2 regions of the Priestia sp. SB1 genome follow, and region 1 is predicted to be linked to the other one. Evidence: riboswitches for the same ligand, from Rfam matches in the RefSeq annotation. Region 1 holds a riboswitch; the other holds the start of a gene.
What was found. A riboswitch is a leader RNA that binds a small molecule or an ion and turns the genes downstream of it on or off. The one in region 1 is predicted to bind FMN.
Positions count from the first base shown of each region.

Region 2: it holds a riboswitch for FMN, as region 1 does, so the genes downstream of both, ribE (riboflavin synthase) here and WKH56_RS02520 (ECF transporter S component) in region 1, are expected to answer to the same signal.

Region 1 is NZ_JBBJSS010000001.1:492,386-496,982, forward strand. It holds gene WKH56_RS02505 (RecQ family ATP-dependent DNA helicase) at 1-1,260, opposite strand, end outside; gene WKH56_RS02510 (YpbB family protein) at 1,284-2,333, opposite strand; gene WKH56_RS02515 (ferredoxin) at 2,591-2,839, shown strand; gene WKH56_RS02520 (ECF transporter S component) at 2,921-3,496, opposite strand; FMN riboswitch at 3,651-3,794, opposite strand; gene serA (phosphoglycerate dehydrogenase) at 4,094-4,597, shown strand, end outside.
Region 2 is NZ_JBBJSS010000003.1:203,224-207,820, reverse strand. It holds gene WKH56_RS11680 (YkvI family membrane protein) at 1-968, shown strand, start outside; FMN riboswitch at 1,076-1,226, shown strand; gene ribE (riboflavin synthase) at 1,505-2,164, shown strand; gene WKH56_RS11670 (bifunctional 3,4-dihydroxy-2-butanone-4-phosphate synthase/GTP cyclohydrolase II) at 2,181-3,374, shown strand; gene ribH (6,7-dimethyl-8-ribityllumazine synthase) at 3,466-3,936, shown strand; gene WKH56_RS11660 (hypothetical protein) at 4,311-4,597, shown strand, end outside.

The DNA.
Region 1 (4,597 bases):
AACAATCGTTTCATGCAGCGATTCAGGGATTTTCCTAGGTTCAACATGTTCATTTTCCACTACATTTTCTCTGTACAAATAATAACGAATAAATCGCCAATGTGTTTCTTGAATACCCACTGTATAAAGAAAATGAGACTCTACTTGTTTTAAAGGAATGGCCTGATCATGATTTCGTAAATACGACAGGCAGTATAAGATGATATCTGAAGAAGGAAGCTCAATTTCAAGTAAAGAATGAGCAAAATCATCGTCTCCTTCAGCATAAAGCAAAATCGCAATACTGTTTTGCTGATCGCGTCCACTTCTTCCAATTTCCTGTACGTATGCTTCTAGCTGCGTAGGTGTATGAAAATGAATAACAAAGCGAACATTCGATTTATTAACCCCCATTCCAAATGCACTTGTGCAGCAAATGATATCCAGCTGATTTTCTAAAAATTGCTGTTGAACAAGCATTCTTTCATTCGGTTCCATTCCCCCATGGTAATACTGCACTCGCTGTATCCCATTTTCCTTTAGAAGCTGTGTTAATGCTTCTGTCCAAGATCGGCTGGAACAATAGATAATTCCTGGACTTTGCAGTTCACTAACGTACATCAGCAACTTCTCTTTTTTCTCTTCAATACTTGCAACAAAATCAACTTTCATCGCAATATTACTTCGATTCATGGAATAGATGTGCTCGTTGACAGCAGGCAGCGATAAGTAGCGCTTAATATCTTCCACTACTTCCCTAGTCGCAGTTCCTGTTAGTGCCAGACATAGCGGACTGCCAAGTTCCTTCCATATATCTCCTAACTGAAGATAATCCAAACGGAAATCATGTCCCCACTGAGAAATACAGTGCGCCTCGTCCACAACGAAAAGGCCTACCTTTGCCTGTTTTAATGCTTCTACCACAACAGCATTTTGCAAAATTTCAGGAGATACATAAATAAAACGATAAAAAGCTAAATCTTTTAGCGCCCGTCTTTTTTCTTCTTGTTGTAGGAAACTATTTAAGGCAATAACTCTCTTTTCTCCACTTGCCTTTAGTTGTTGAACTTGATCTTCCATCAGTGAAATTAAAGGAGATACAATCAGCACCGGTCGGTTCAACACATAAGCGGGGAGCTGATAGCACAATGATTTCCCTGTTCCTGTAGGAAGAACCGCTAACACATTATGACCTGTTAAAATATCTTGAATAATCTCTTTTTGTCCTAGTCGAAATTGGCTATAGCCAAATTGTTTCTGTAGAAGTTGTTCTATCTTCACATCAAACACCACTTTTTTTAGTATCAGGTAAAATGTTTTGCTAATACGAGACGAATCTGAAAATAGGTAACGTCGTCTTTTACTTCTTCCTTTATCGCCTTTAATTTATTTGTACGCAAACTTTCAAAAGCCGAGATAATTTCTTCCTGCTGCTTAGGCGATACGTATGCATCGATTGAAAAAGATGGAACAAACAGAGCTAATTCTGCAATATGATCTTCAATTGTACTTTCTTTTAAACGCCTTATATAAGCAATTTCTTCAAGCGCCTTTCCTTTTTGAAGCCAGCTATACGTTTTTAACGTCGAGCTTGTCAAAGGCAATTCTAAATATAGATCATGCAAAAAAGAAGAAAGTACATGAAAGCTTTCATTATTTTGACTCACTTTTTCAATGATATGATGAATAACCCCTAAAAGTTGAATATGCACATAATGCTCATCGAGTTCATATTGATATGCTAACTGATTTTTTGTAAAGCCTACTCTTTCGTATCCAGTCAGTTGCAAAACAAAAAGAGACGCATCCCGTTCCGTACAATCTTTCAAGCACGTTCGGAGCTCTTTGAATAGCTCGGCGGCTAACTCTTGACGCGTTTGCTTTTGAGACATAATATACGTTTTGACCCATTGAATGACCTCAGGATTTTTGGAGATGGGTAAAAACCCTTTTTGAAAATACTGTAGGTTGGATAAGGTCTGAATGAACAAAGTGATTCTTGCTAAAAATAACTGAGTACTGCTTGCGAATTTCCATCCGTCTAAAGCTGGATGAAAGGGCCGAGCCGTCAGTTCATCTTCAAGGCGTGTTCGTCCCTTATCTGTCATCACATACTTTTGATTTTCAGTTTCTTCGATATACTGCTGTTCTTTTAAATATGCAACGCAGGTTTCAAAAGACCGTTTATCTAAGTAAAGAAATGACTGAAAAAGAAAAGAGATTCCAAAAATTTTTCCGTCTTGAATTGTTTGCGCTGACTTTTTACCTGTTAATAAATGATAAATACCATAGGCGGTTCGCTCACCTTTTAACTGTTTTATACAAAATAAAATGCTAACTTGAATATAATTCAAAGGTGTCAACTTCCTTTCTCATTCATTGTACCAAAAGTGACCAATAGCATGTGAGATAAAGGCTTTTTAGCTCTTTCCTTTATGTATCAAAACGTTTGGATAAGTGAAGAAACCTTGATTTGATAAGCATTCTCAGTGACTTTTCTATTGAAAAGTTTTATAAATCATTTTACAATGAATAAGGAGAAATTTCACTCTTGATTCGCGAAGAGATTATATAATAAGAAATTTTCGAACACTTTACAGGAGGTCTTGTTATGCCAAAATATACAATTGTTGATAAAGATACTTGCATCGCATGCGGCGCTTGCGGAGCAGCAGCACCAGACATTTATGATTATGATGATGAAGGTATTGCATTCGTAACATTAGATGATAACCAAGGTGTAGTAGAAATTCCAGAAGATCTAGAAGATGATATGATGGATGCAATGGAAGGCTGCCCTACGGATTCAATTCGCGTAGCGGATGAAAAATTCGAAGGCGATGCTAATAAATTCGAATAAGTATTGAACAAACCTGTAGTATAGTACATGCTGCAGGTTTTTTTATATATAAAAATCGCTCTCCCCGGGAGAGCGATTGAATTAAACAGCAACGCGGCGCGTGATCCATTGCTTCATTTTTGAAAACAATAAGACAAAAATAACCCCTGTTGCTGCTCCTTTTATTAAGTTAAACGGCAAAATACCTGCAACGATATATTGACGCGCTTGTTCACTAGACATTTCTGGCGATTGTAAGAAGATTGTATACGCTGGTAAAAAGACATAATAATTTAAGACAGCCATGAGTACCGTCATTACAACCGTACCCGTAACCAAACCTATCGTTACGCCTTTAGCTGTTTTAAATCGACGGAACATATATGATACAGGAAGAACGAACAGTAAACCAGCTACAAAGTTCGCCACTTGACCAACCGGAACCCCTGTAGCACTTCCTTGAATTAAATAATTCAATAAATTTTTTATTCCTTCTACTATAACAGCAGCCATAGGTCCAAATACAAGTGCTGCTACGAGTGCAGGAATTTCGCTAAAATCAATTGTTAAAAACGGAGGTAATCCAGGAATCGGAAAATTAATCATCATTAAAATGTAAGCAATACTGCTTAACATTCCTAGTATAACCAGCTTTTGAGTTTTCTTACTTTGTTGCATCTTGCCTCTCTCCTTCTTTGTGATCCACTCTTCAAAGAAGAAAGGTTCAACTTCATATCCCCACGCAAAAACCTCCCAACAAATGATTCGTTGAGAGGAGACATGGCAGGCATATTTAATAAACGTTCATCACATTAGGTTTTGAACGCTGAACCTCCACCTTCTCCCATCCAGACTGTACTGTCGGCTTTGGAATTTCACCAAATCTGCTCGTATGTATTACATATAAGCTCGCGGGCTCAAAACAATTTGTTTTTTTACCGCCGGTCGGGAATTTCACCCTGCCCCGAAGATAGACCAATATTTAATTATGAATTTATTATATGTTATCTCGAATTAAAAGTAAATAAAGAAGTTTTTTTAATTCCTATTAAATTGATGTCTTTTATAAACTTCATTACTGTTTTATATGTAAAATAAGGAAATAAGTGCATAACCAACAACATTATGACATATTTATAGTTTCAATTTTACGTTTACAATTGTGTATTTGATAACTAATTGTAAAGTTTAAAAAATATAATTGACAGAATTTTTTTAACATGGTAAATTATCAAATATTTGATGATAGTAAAATCCAAGGGAGATGTTCACGTCATGTATAACGTATTAGTAGCTGATTCAATTAGCAATGAAGGTCTTGCTCCACTACTTGAAGCTCCTCATGTGAATCTTACGCGAAAAAAAGTTGAAGAAGTTGAGAATGATTTGCATACGTACGATGCGCTTTTAGTACGGAGTGCTACGACGGTTACAGAGGATTTGCTGGCAAAAATGCCGAATTTAAAAATTGTTGCTCGCGCTGGAGTAGGTGTCGATAATATTGATATTGAAGCCTCAACCAAACGAGGGGTTGTCGTTATTAACGCGCCGAACGGAAATACCATTTCAACGGCGGAACATACATTTGCTATGATGGCTAGCTTGTTTCGGCATATCCCCCAAGGAAATGCTTCAGTCAAAGCGCGCGAATGGAACCGCTCAGCATTTGTTGGAACAGAGCTTAATCGCAAACACCTGGGCATTATCGGATTTGGACGAATTGGCTCAGAGCTTGCTAAACGCGCAAAAGCCTTCAATATGAGCGTTCACGTTTACGAT
Region 2 (4,597 bases), on a different contig from region 1:
TTGCAACAGGCAAGGAAATTGTTCAATTTTTTACACAGTACGGCGAACTTGGAATGGTTGGAATTTTGGTCAGCGGCTTGTTTTTTATTTGGCTAGGTTCGAAAATGATGCTGCTTTCGCACGCAATTGGGGCTTCTTCTTATCAGCAGCTTAATACATATTTATTTGGTGATGTACTTGGAAAAGCGGTAAACGGTGTAATGATCGTCATTTTATTTGGAGTAACTTCAGTCATGCTAGCGAGTACGGGGGCAATAGGAAAAGAACAGTTCGGGCTGTGGCCTCCTGTTGGGATGATTTGTACAATTGTTTTAACTTATATATTTATCGCAAGAGGAATTAACGGTATTTTAATGGTTAATTCTCTTGTTGTGCCGATGATGCTTTCATTTGCTTTTATCATCTTTGTGCCAAATGTCAGCTATTTCTCACTGATTCAAACGAAGCCAGACTTAACGCTCGTCACACAGTGGAAGTGGGCGGTTAGTCCCTTTTTATATATTTCCCTAAATCTAGCTTTGGCTCAGGCCGTTTTAGTTCCATTAGGAAGCTCCGTGAAAGATAAGAGCGTGATCAAAAAAGGGGCCGTAATAGGAGGATGTGTACTTACGTTTATGCTTGTTTCTACTCATCTTGCCCTTTCCAATTTGCCTTATTCATTTCAACTTGATATTCCTATGAGTGCCGTTGTTAAAAATATCTCAGTGTGGGTGAATGTTTTATTTACGGTAGTTGTGTTAGGCGAGATTTTTACTACATTGATTGGAAATGTATTTGGAATCGCTAAACAGCTTCAATCATTTCTTCCCCTGAATGACAAACAAGCTTTTGCGTTTATTATCTTGGCATGCTTTATTATCGGGCAATTTGGATATGCTCAGCTTCTTGAGTTTTTGTATCCGATATTTGGCTATATTGGACTAGCTTTTGTATGGATGCTATGTATTAAAAAAGAAAAAATAAGCTAAAAGATAGATTTTAAAGAACAGATGTGAAAAAACGAAGTTAAATGATGTGACAAGTCGATTTTACTTTGCTATAATGTAAAACAAATAAGACTCTAGCAGTCGAATATATTATCCTTCGGGGTCGGGTGTAAGTCCCAACCGGCGGTGATAAAGCATATGCTTTTAAGCCCGTGACCCGTTTTCATACGATGTATGTTAGCGGTGGATCTAGTTAAAATCTAGAGCCGACAGTAAAAGTCTGGATGGGAGAAGGATCAGGAAGCACAGTTGTTTTTTTGTGTTGTATTAATAAGGGACAGGTTTGCCTTTTTTAAAGCTACCCTTGTTTTTGTACACAAAACATAACTGTTTATTTCGTATACAATTAGCGGAATTTTGCATAGATAAAACTGATTCAGCTCAGCCGACCCCTTGGACATTTGTTCAAGGGGCTTTTTTATTTTCAGTGGTTGGGGGAAAGATAAATATGAAAAAAAAGCAGCTGCTATTTCAAAACGGCATAAGAAGTTGGAATAGCGCCAAAGCAGGTGAAGAAAATGTTCACAGGTATTATTGAAGAAATTGGAAAAATAAAACGGATTCAAAAGGCTACAGAAGCAATTGTTCTTACGATTGATGCGAAGACCGTGTTAGAAGATGTGAACTTAGGGGACAGTATTTCAGTTAACGGCGTTTGTTTAACCGTAACGGCTTACTCTCAAAATGAATTTACGGTCGACGTCATGCCGGAGACGATTAAAGCAAGTACCCTGCAGCTTCTAACCGTTGGATCACGTGTTAACTTAGAACGGGCGATGGCTGCAAATGGCCGGTTTGGAGGGCATTTCGTCAGCGGACACGTTGATGGAATTGGAACCATTGTAAGCAAAACACGTAAAGGAAATGCCTTTTATTATGAAATTCAAGTGGATCCTGAACTTCGTGAATTTATGATGTTAAAAGGATCTGTTTCTGTAGACGGAACAAGTCTTACTATTTTTGATGTCAGCAACCAATCATTTACTATTTCTCTTATTCCTCATACGGTACTTCACACAGTCGTGGGAGACAAACAGCGAGGAGACAAGGTGAATATTGAATGCGATATGTTAGCTAAATATATGCATCAGATGATGGCTAACAAGTCAACTCCTGGCGCCTCGAATCGTTCAGGTAATATGAAGGATTTATTGCAGCAGCATGGTTTTACAAATTAACAGTGAGGTGAAAGAGATGTTTCATAAAGTAGAAGAAGCCATTGAAGAGTTGAAAAAGGGAAAAGTGGTTATTGTATGCGATGATGAAGATCGAGAAAATGAAGGAGATTTTATTGCATTAGCTGAAAAAACGACGCCTGAGGTTATTAACTTTATGGCTACTCATGGAAGAGGATTAATTTGTACACCTGTTAATGAAGAAATTGCGCATAAATTGAATCTTCACCCGATGGTAGCGAACAATACGGATGTCCATGGAACAGCATTTACAGTAAGTATTGATCATATTTCAAGTACAACAGGTATCAGTGCATACGAACGTTCTGCTACCGTTATGGCTCTTGTAAATGAAGCAACGGTAGCAAGTGATTTCCAACGACCAGGACACATTTTTCCGTTGATTGCAAAAGACGGGGGCGTTCTGCAGCGTGCGGGTCATACAGAGGCCGCTGTTGATTTAGCCGTGTTAGCAGGAGGAAAGCCTGCGGGTGTTATTTGTGAAATCATGAATGAAGATGGAACAATGGCACGCGTACCGGATTTAACAAAGATTGCAGAGCAATTTGATTTAAAAATGATTACAATAAAAGATTTGATTGCCTACCGCCGCAAACATGACCAGCTGATTAGCCGTGAAGTAGAAGTAAGCTTACCTACGGCATTTGGTGATTTTAAGGCTGTAGGATATACAAACAAACTTGATAATAAAGAACATGTGGCTCTTATCAAGGGTGATATCGATCATAATAGCCCCGTTCTCGTGCGTGTTCACTCCGAGTGCTTGACTGGAGATGTGTTTGGCTCTGAGCGCTGTGACTGCGGTCCTCAGCTTCACGCGGCTCTTACGCAAATTGAAGAAGAAGAACGCGGCATTCTGCTGTATATGCGTCAAGAGGGCAGAGGTATTGGCTTATTAAATAAGCTAAGAGCATATAAGCTGCAGGAAGAAGGATACGATACCGTAGAAGCGAATGAAAAACTCGGGTTTGCTGCGGATTTACGAGAGTATGGAATCGGTGCTCAAATCTTAAAGGACCTTGGAGTCAAACAAATGAAGCTTTTAACGAACAATCCTCGCAAAATTACTGGGCTAAAAGGCTACGACCTTGAAGTGGTAGAGAGAGTGCCTCTTCAAATGCCGGCAGTGGATGCCAATAAAAAATACTTAGATACCAAAGCTAAAAAACTAGGTCATTTATTACATTTATAAGTTTACACTTTTTTTCGTTTTAACAAATGAAGCTAATTCATGAAAAGAAATGTAAATAACTATATATTACTACTAGCAGGAGGAACAAGAGATGAATCATTTATATGAAGGAAATTTAGTTGGCACAGGATTAAAAATCGGAATCGTGGTAGGGCGTTTTAATGAATTTATTACAGGGCGTTTACTTAGTGGAGCAGAAGATGCGCTTAAACGTCACGGCGTAGCTGATGAAGATGTAGACGTGGCTTGGGTACCGGGCGCTTATGAAATTCCATTAATCGCTAAAAAATTAGCTGAATCTAAAAAATATGACGCGGTTATTACTCTAGGAACGGTTATTCGAGGAGCTACTCCCCACTTTGATTTTGTATGTAATGAAGTAGCAAAAGGCGTTGCATCTCAAAGCTTACAAACAGGCGTACCAATTATCTTTGGTGTATTAACAACTGAAACAATTGAGCAAGCAATTGAACGTGCAGGAACAAAAGCAGGAAACAAAGGATGGGAAGCTGCAGCATCAGCTATCGAAATGGCTAACCTTTCAAAAATGATTGAAGGATAATAGAGGACGTTCCAGTTTTTGTGAGTTAAAAGAGGCTGAAACAAAAATATGGTAGTTGAAAGAAGATCCGAACGATGAATCGTTCGGATTTTTTCATGGTTAGGGTTACATTACAACGTAGGTTTCCTGTATGTAGGCTTCTAACTGTTGAGTGGAGAGCAGGGCGAAGGCTCCTGTAGGGAAAGCGCAGCCTTGCAGGGAAATCACCTGCAGTGCAGCAAGCGATCCATACTATCTCATGTATCCGATTTGTTCGCCTTTAGATTGGATTGATGTAGTATGTCTCAATCTCTTTTGAATAGCAGCTAGCTATGTATAATTTAGCTAAAACGTCTTACTCTAAGTAATAATTAGGTCGTAAAAGGGAGACGTCTATGCCTCATTATACTGCTTTTTTTGCATTGATTATTATCAGCACAGCCGTTTTGCTTACAGTATTCATACGTAAAAAAGATAAAAAGCTAGTCGTTTTGCTTTTTTTTATCATTGGAATGGCTTATGTACTAGAGTATGTTGTATTTGTGTTGTTTGAAAGTTACGAGTACGATCCTGATTTTATGACCAATGAATATTTTGATAATTTGTTTGGGTCCTTAACTTCTCAAACGTTTGCTTTTCCAATCATGGCTATGGTGGTAGCTGCTTATCAATTGAAATTTCG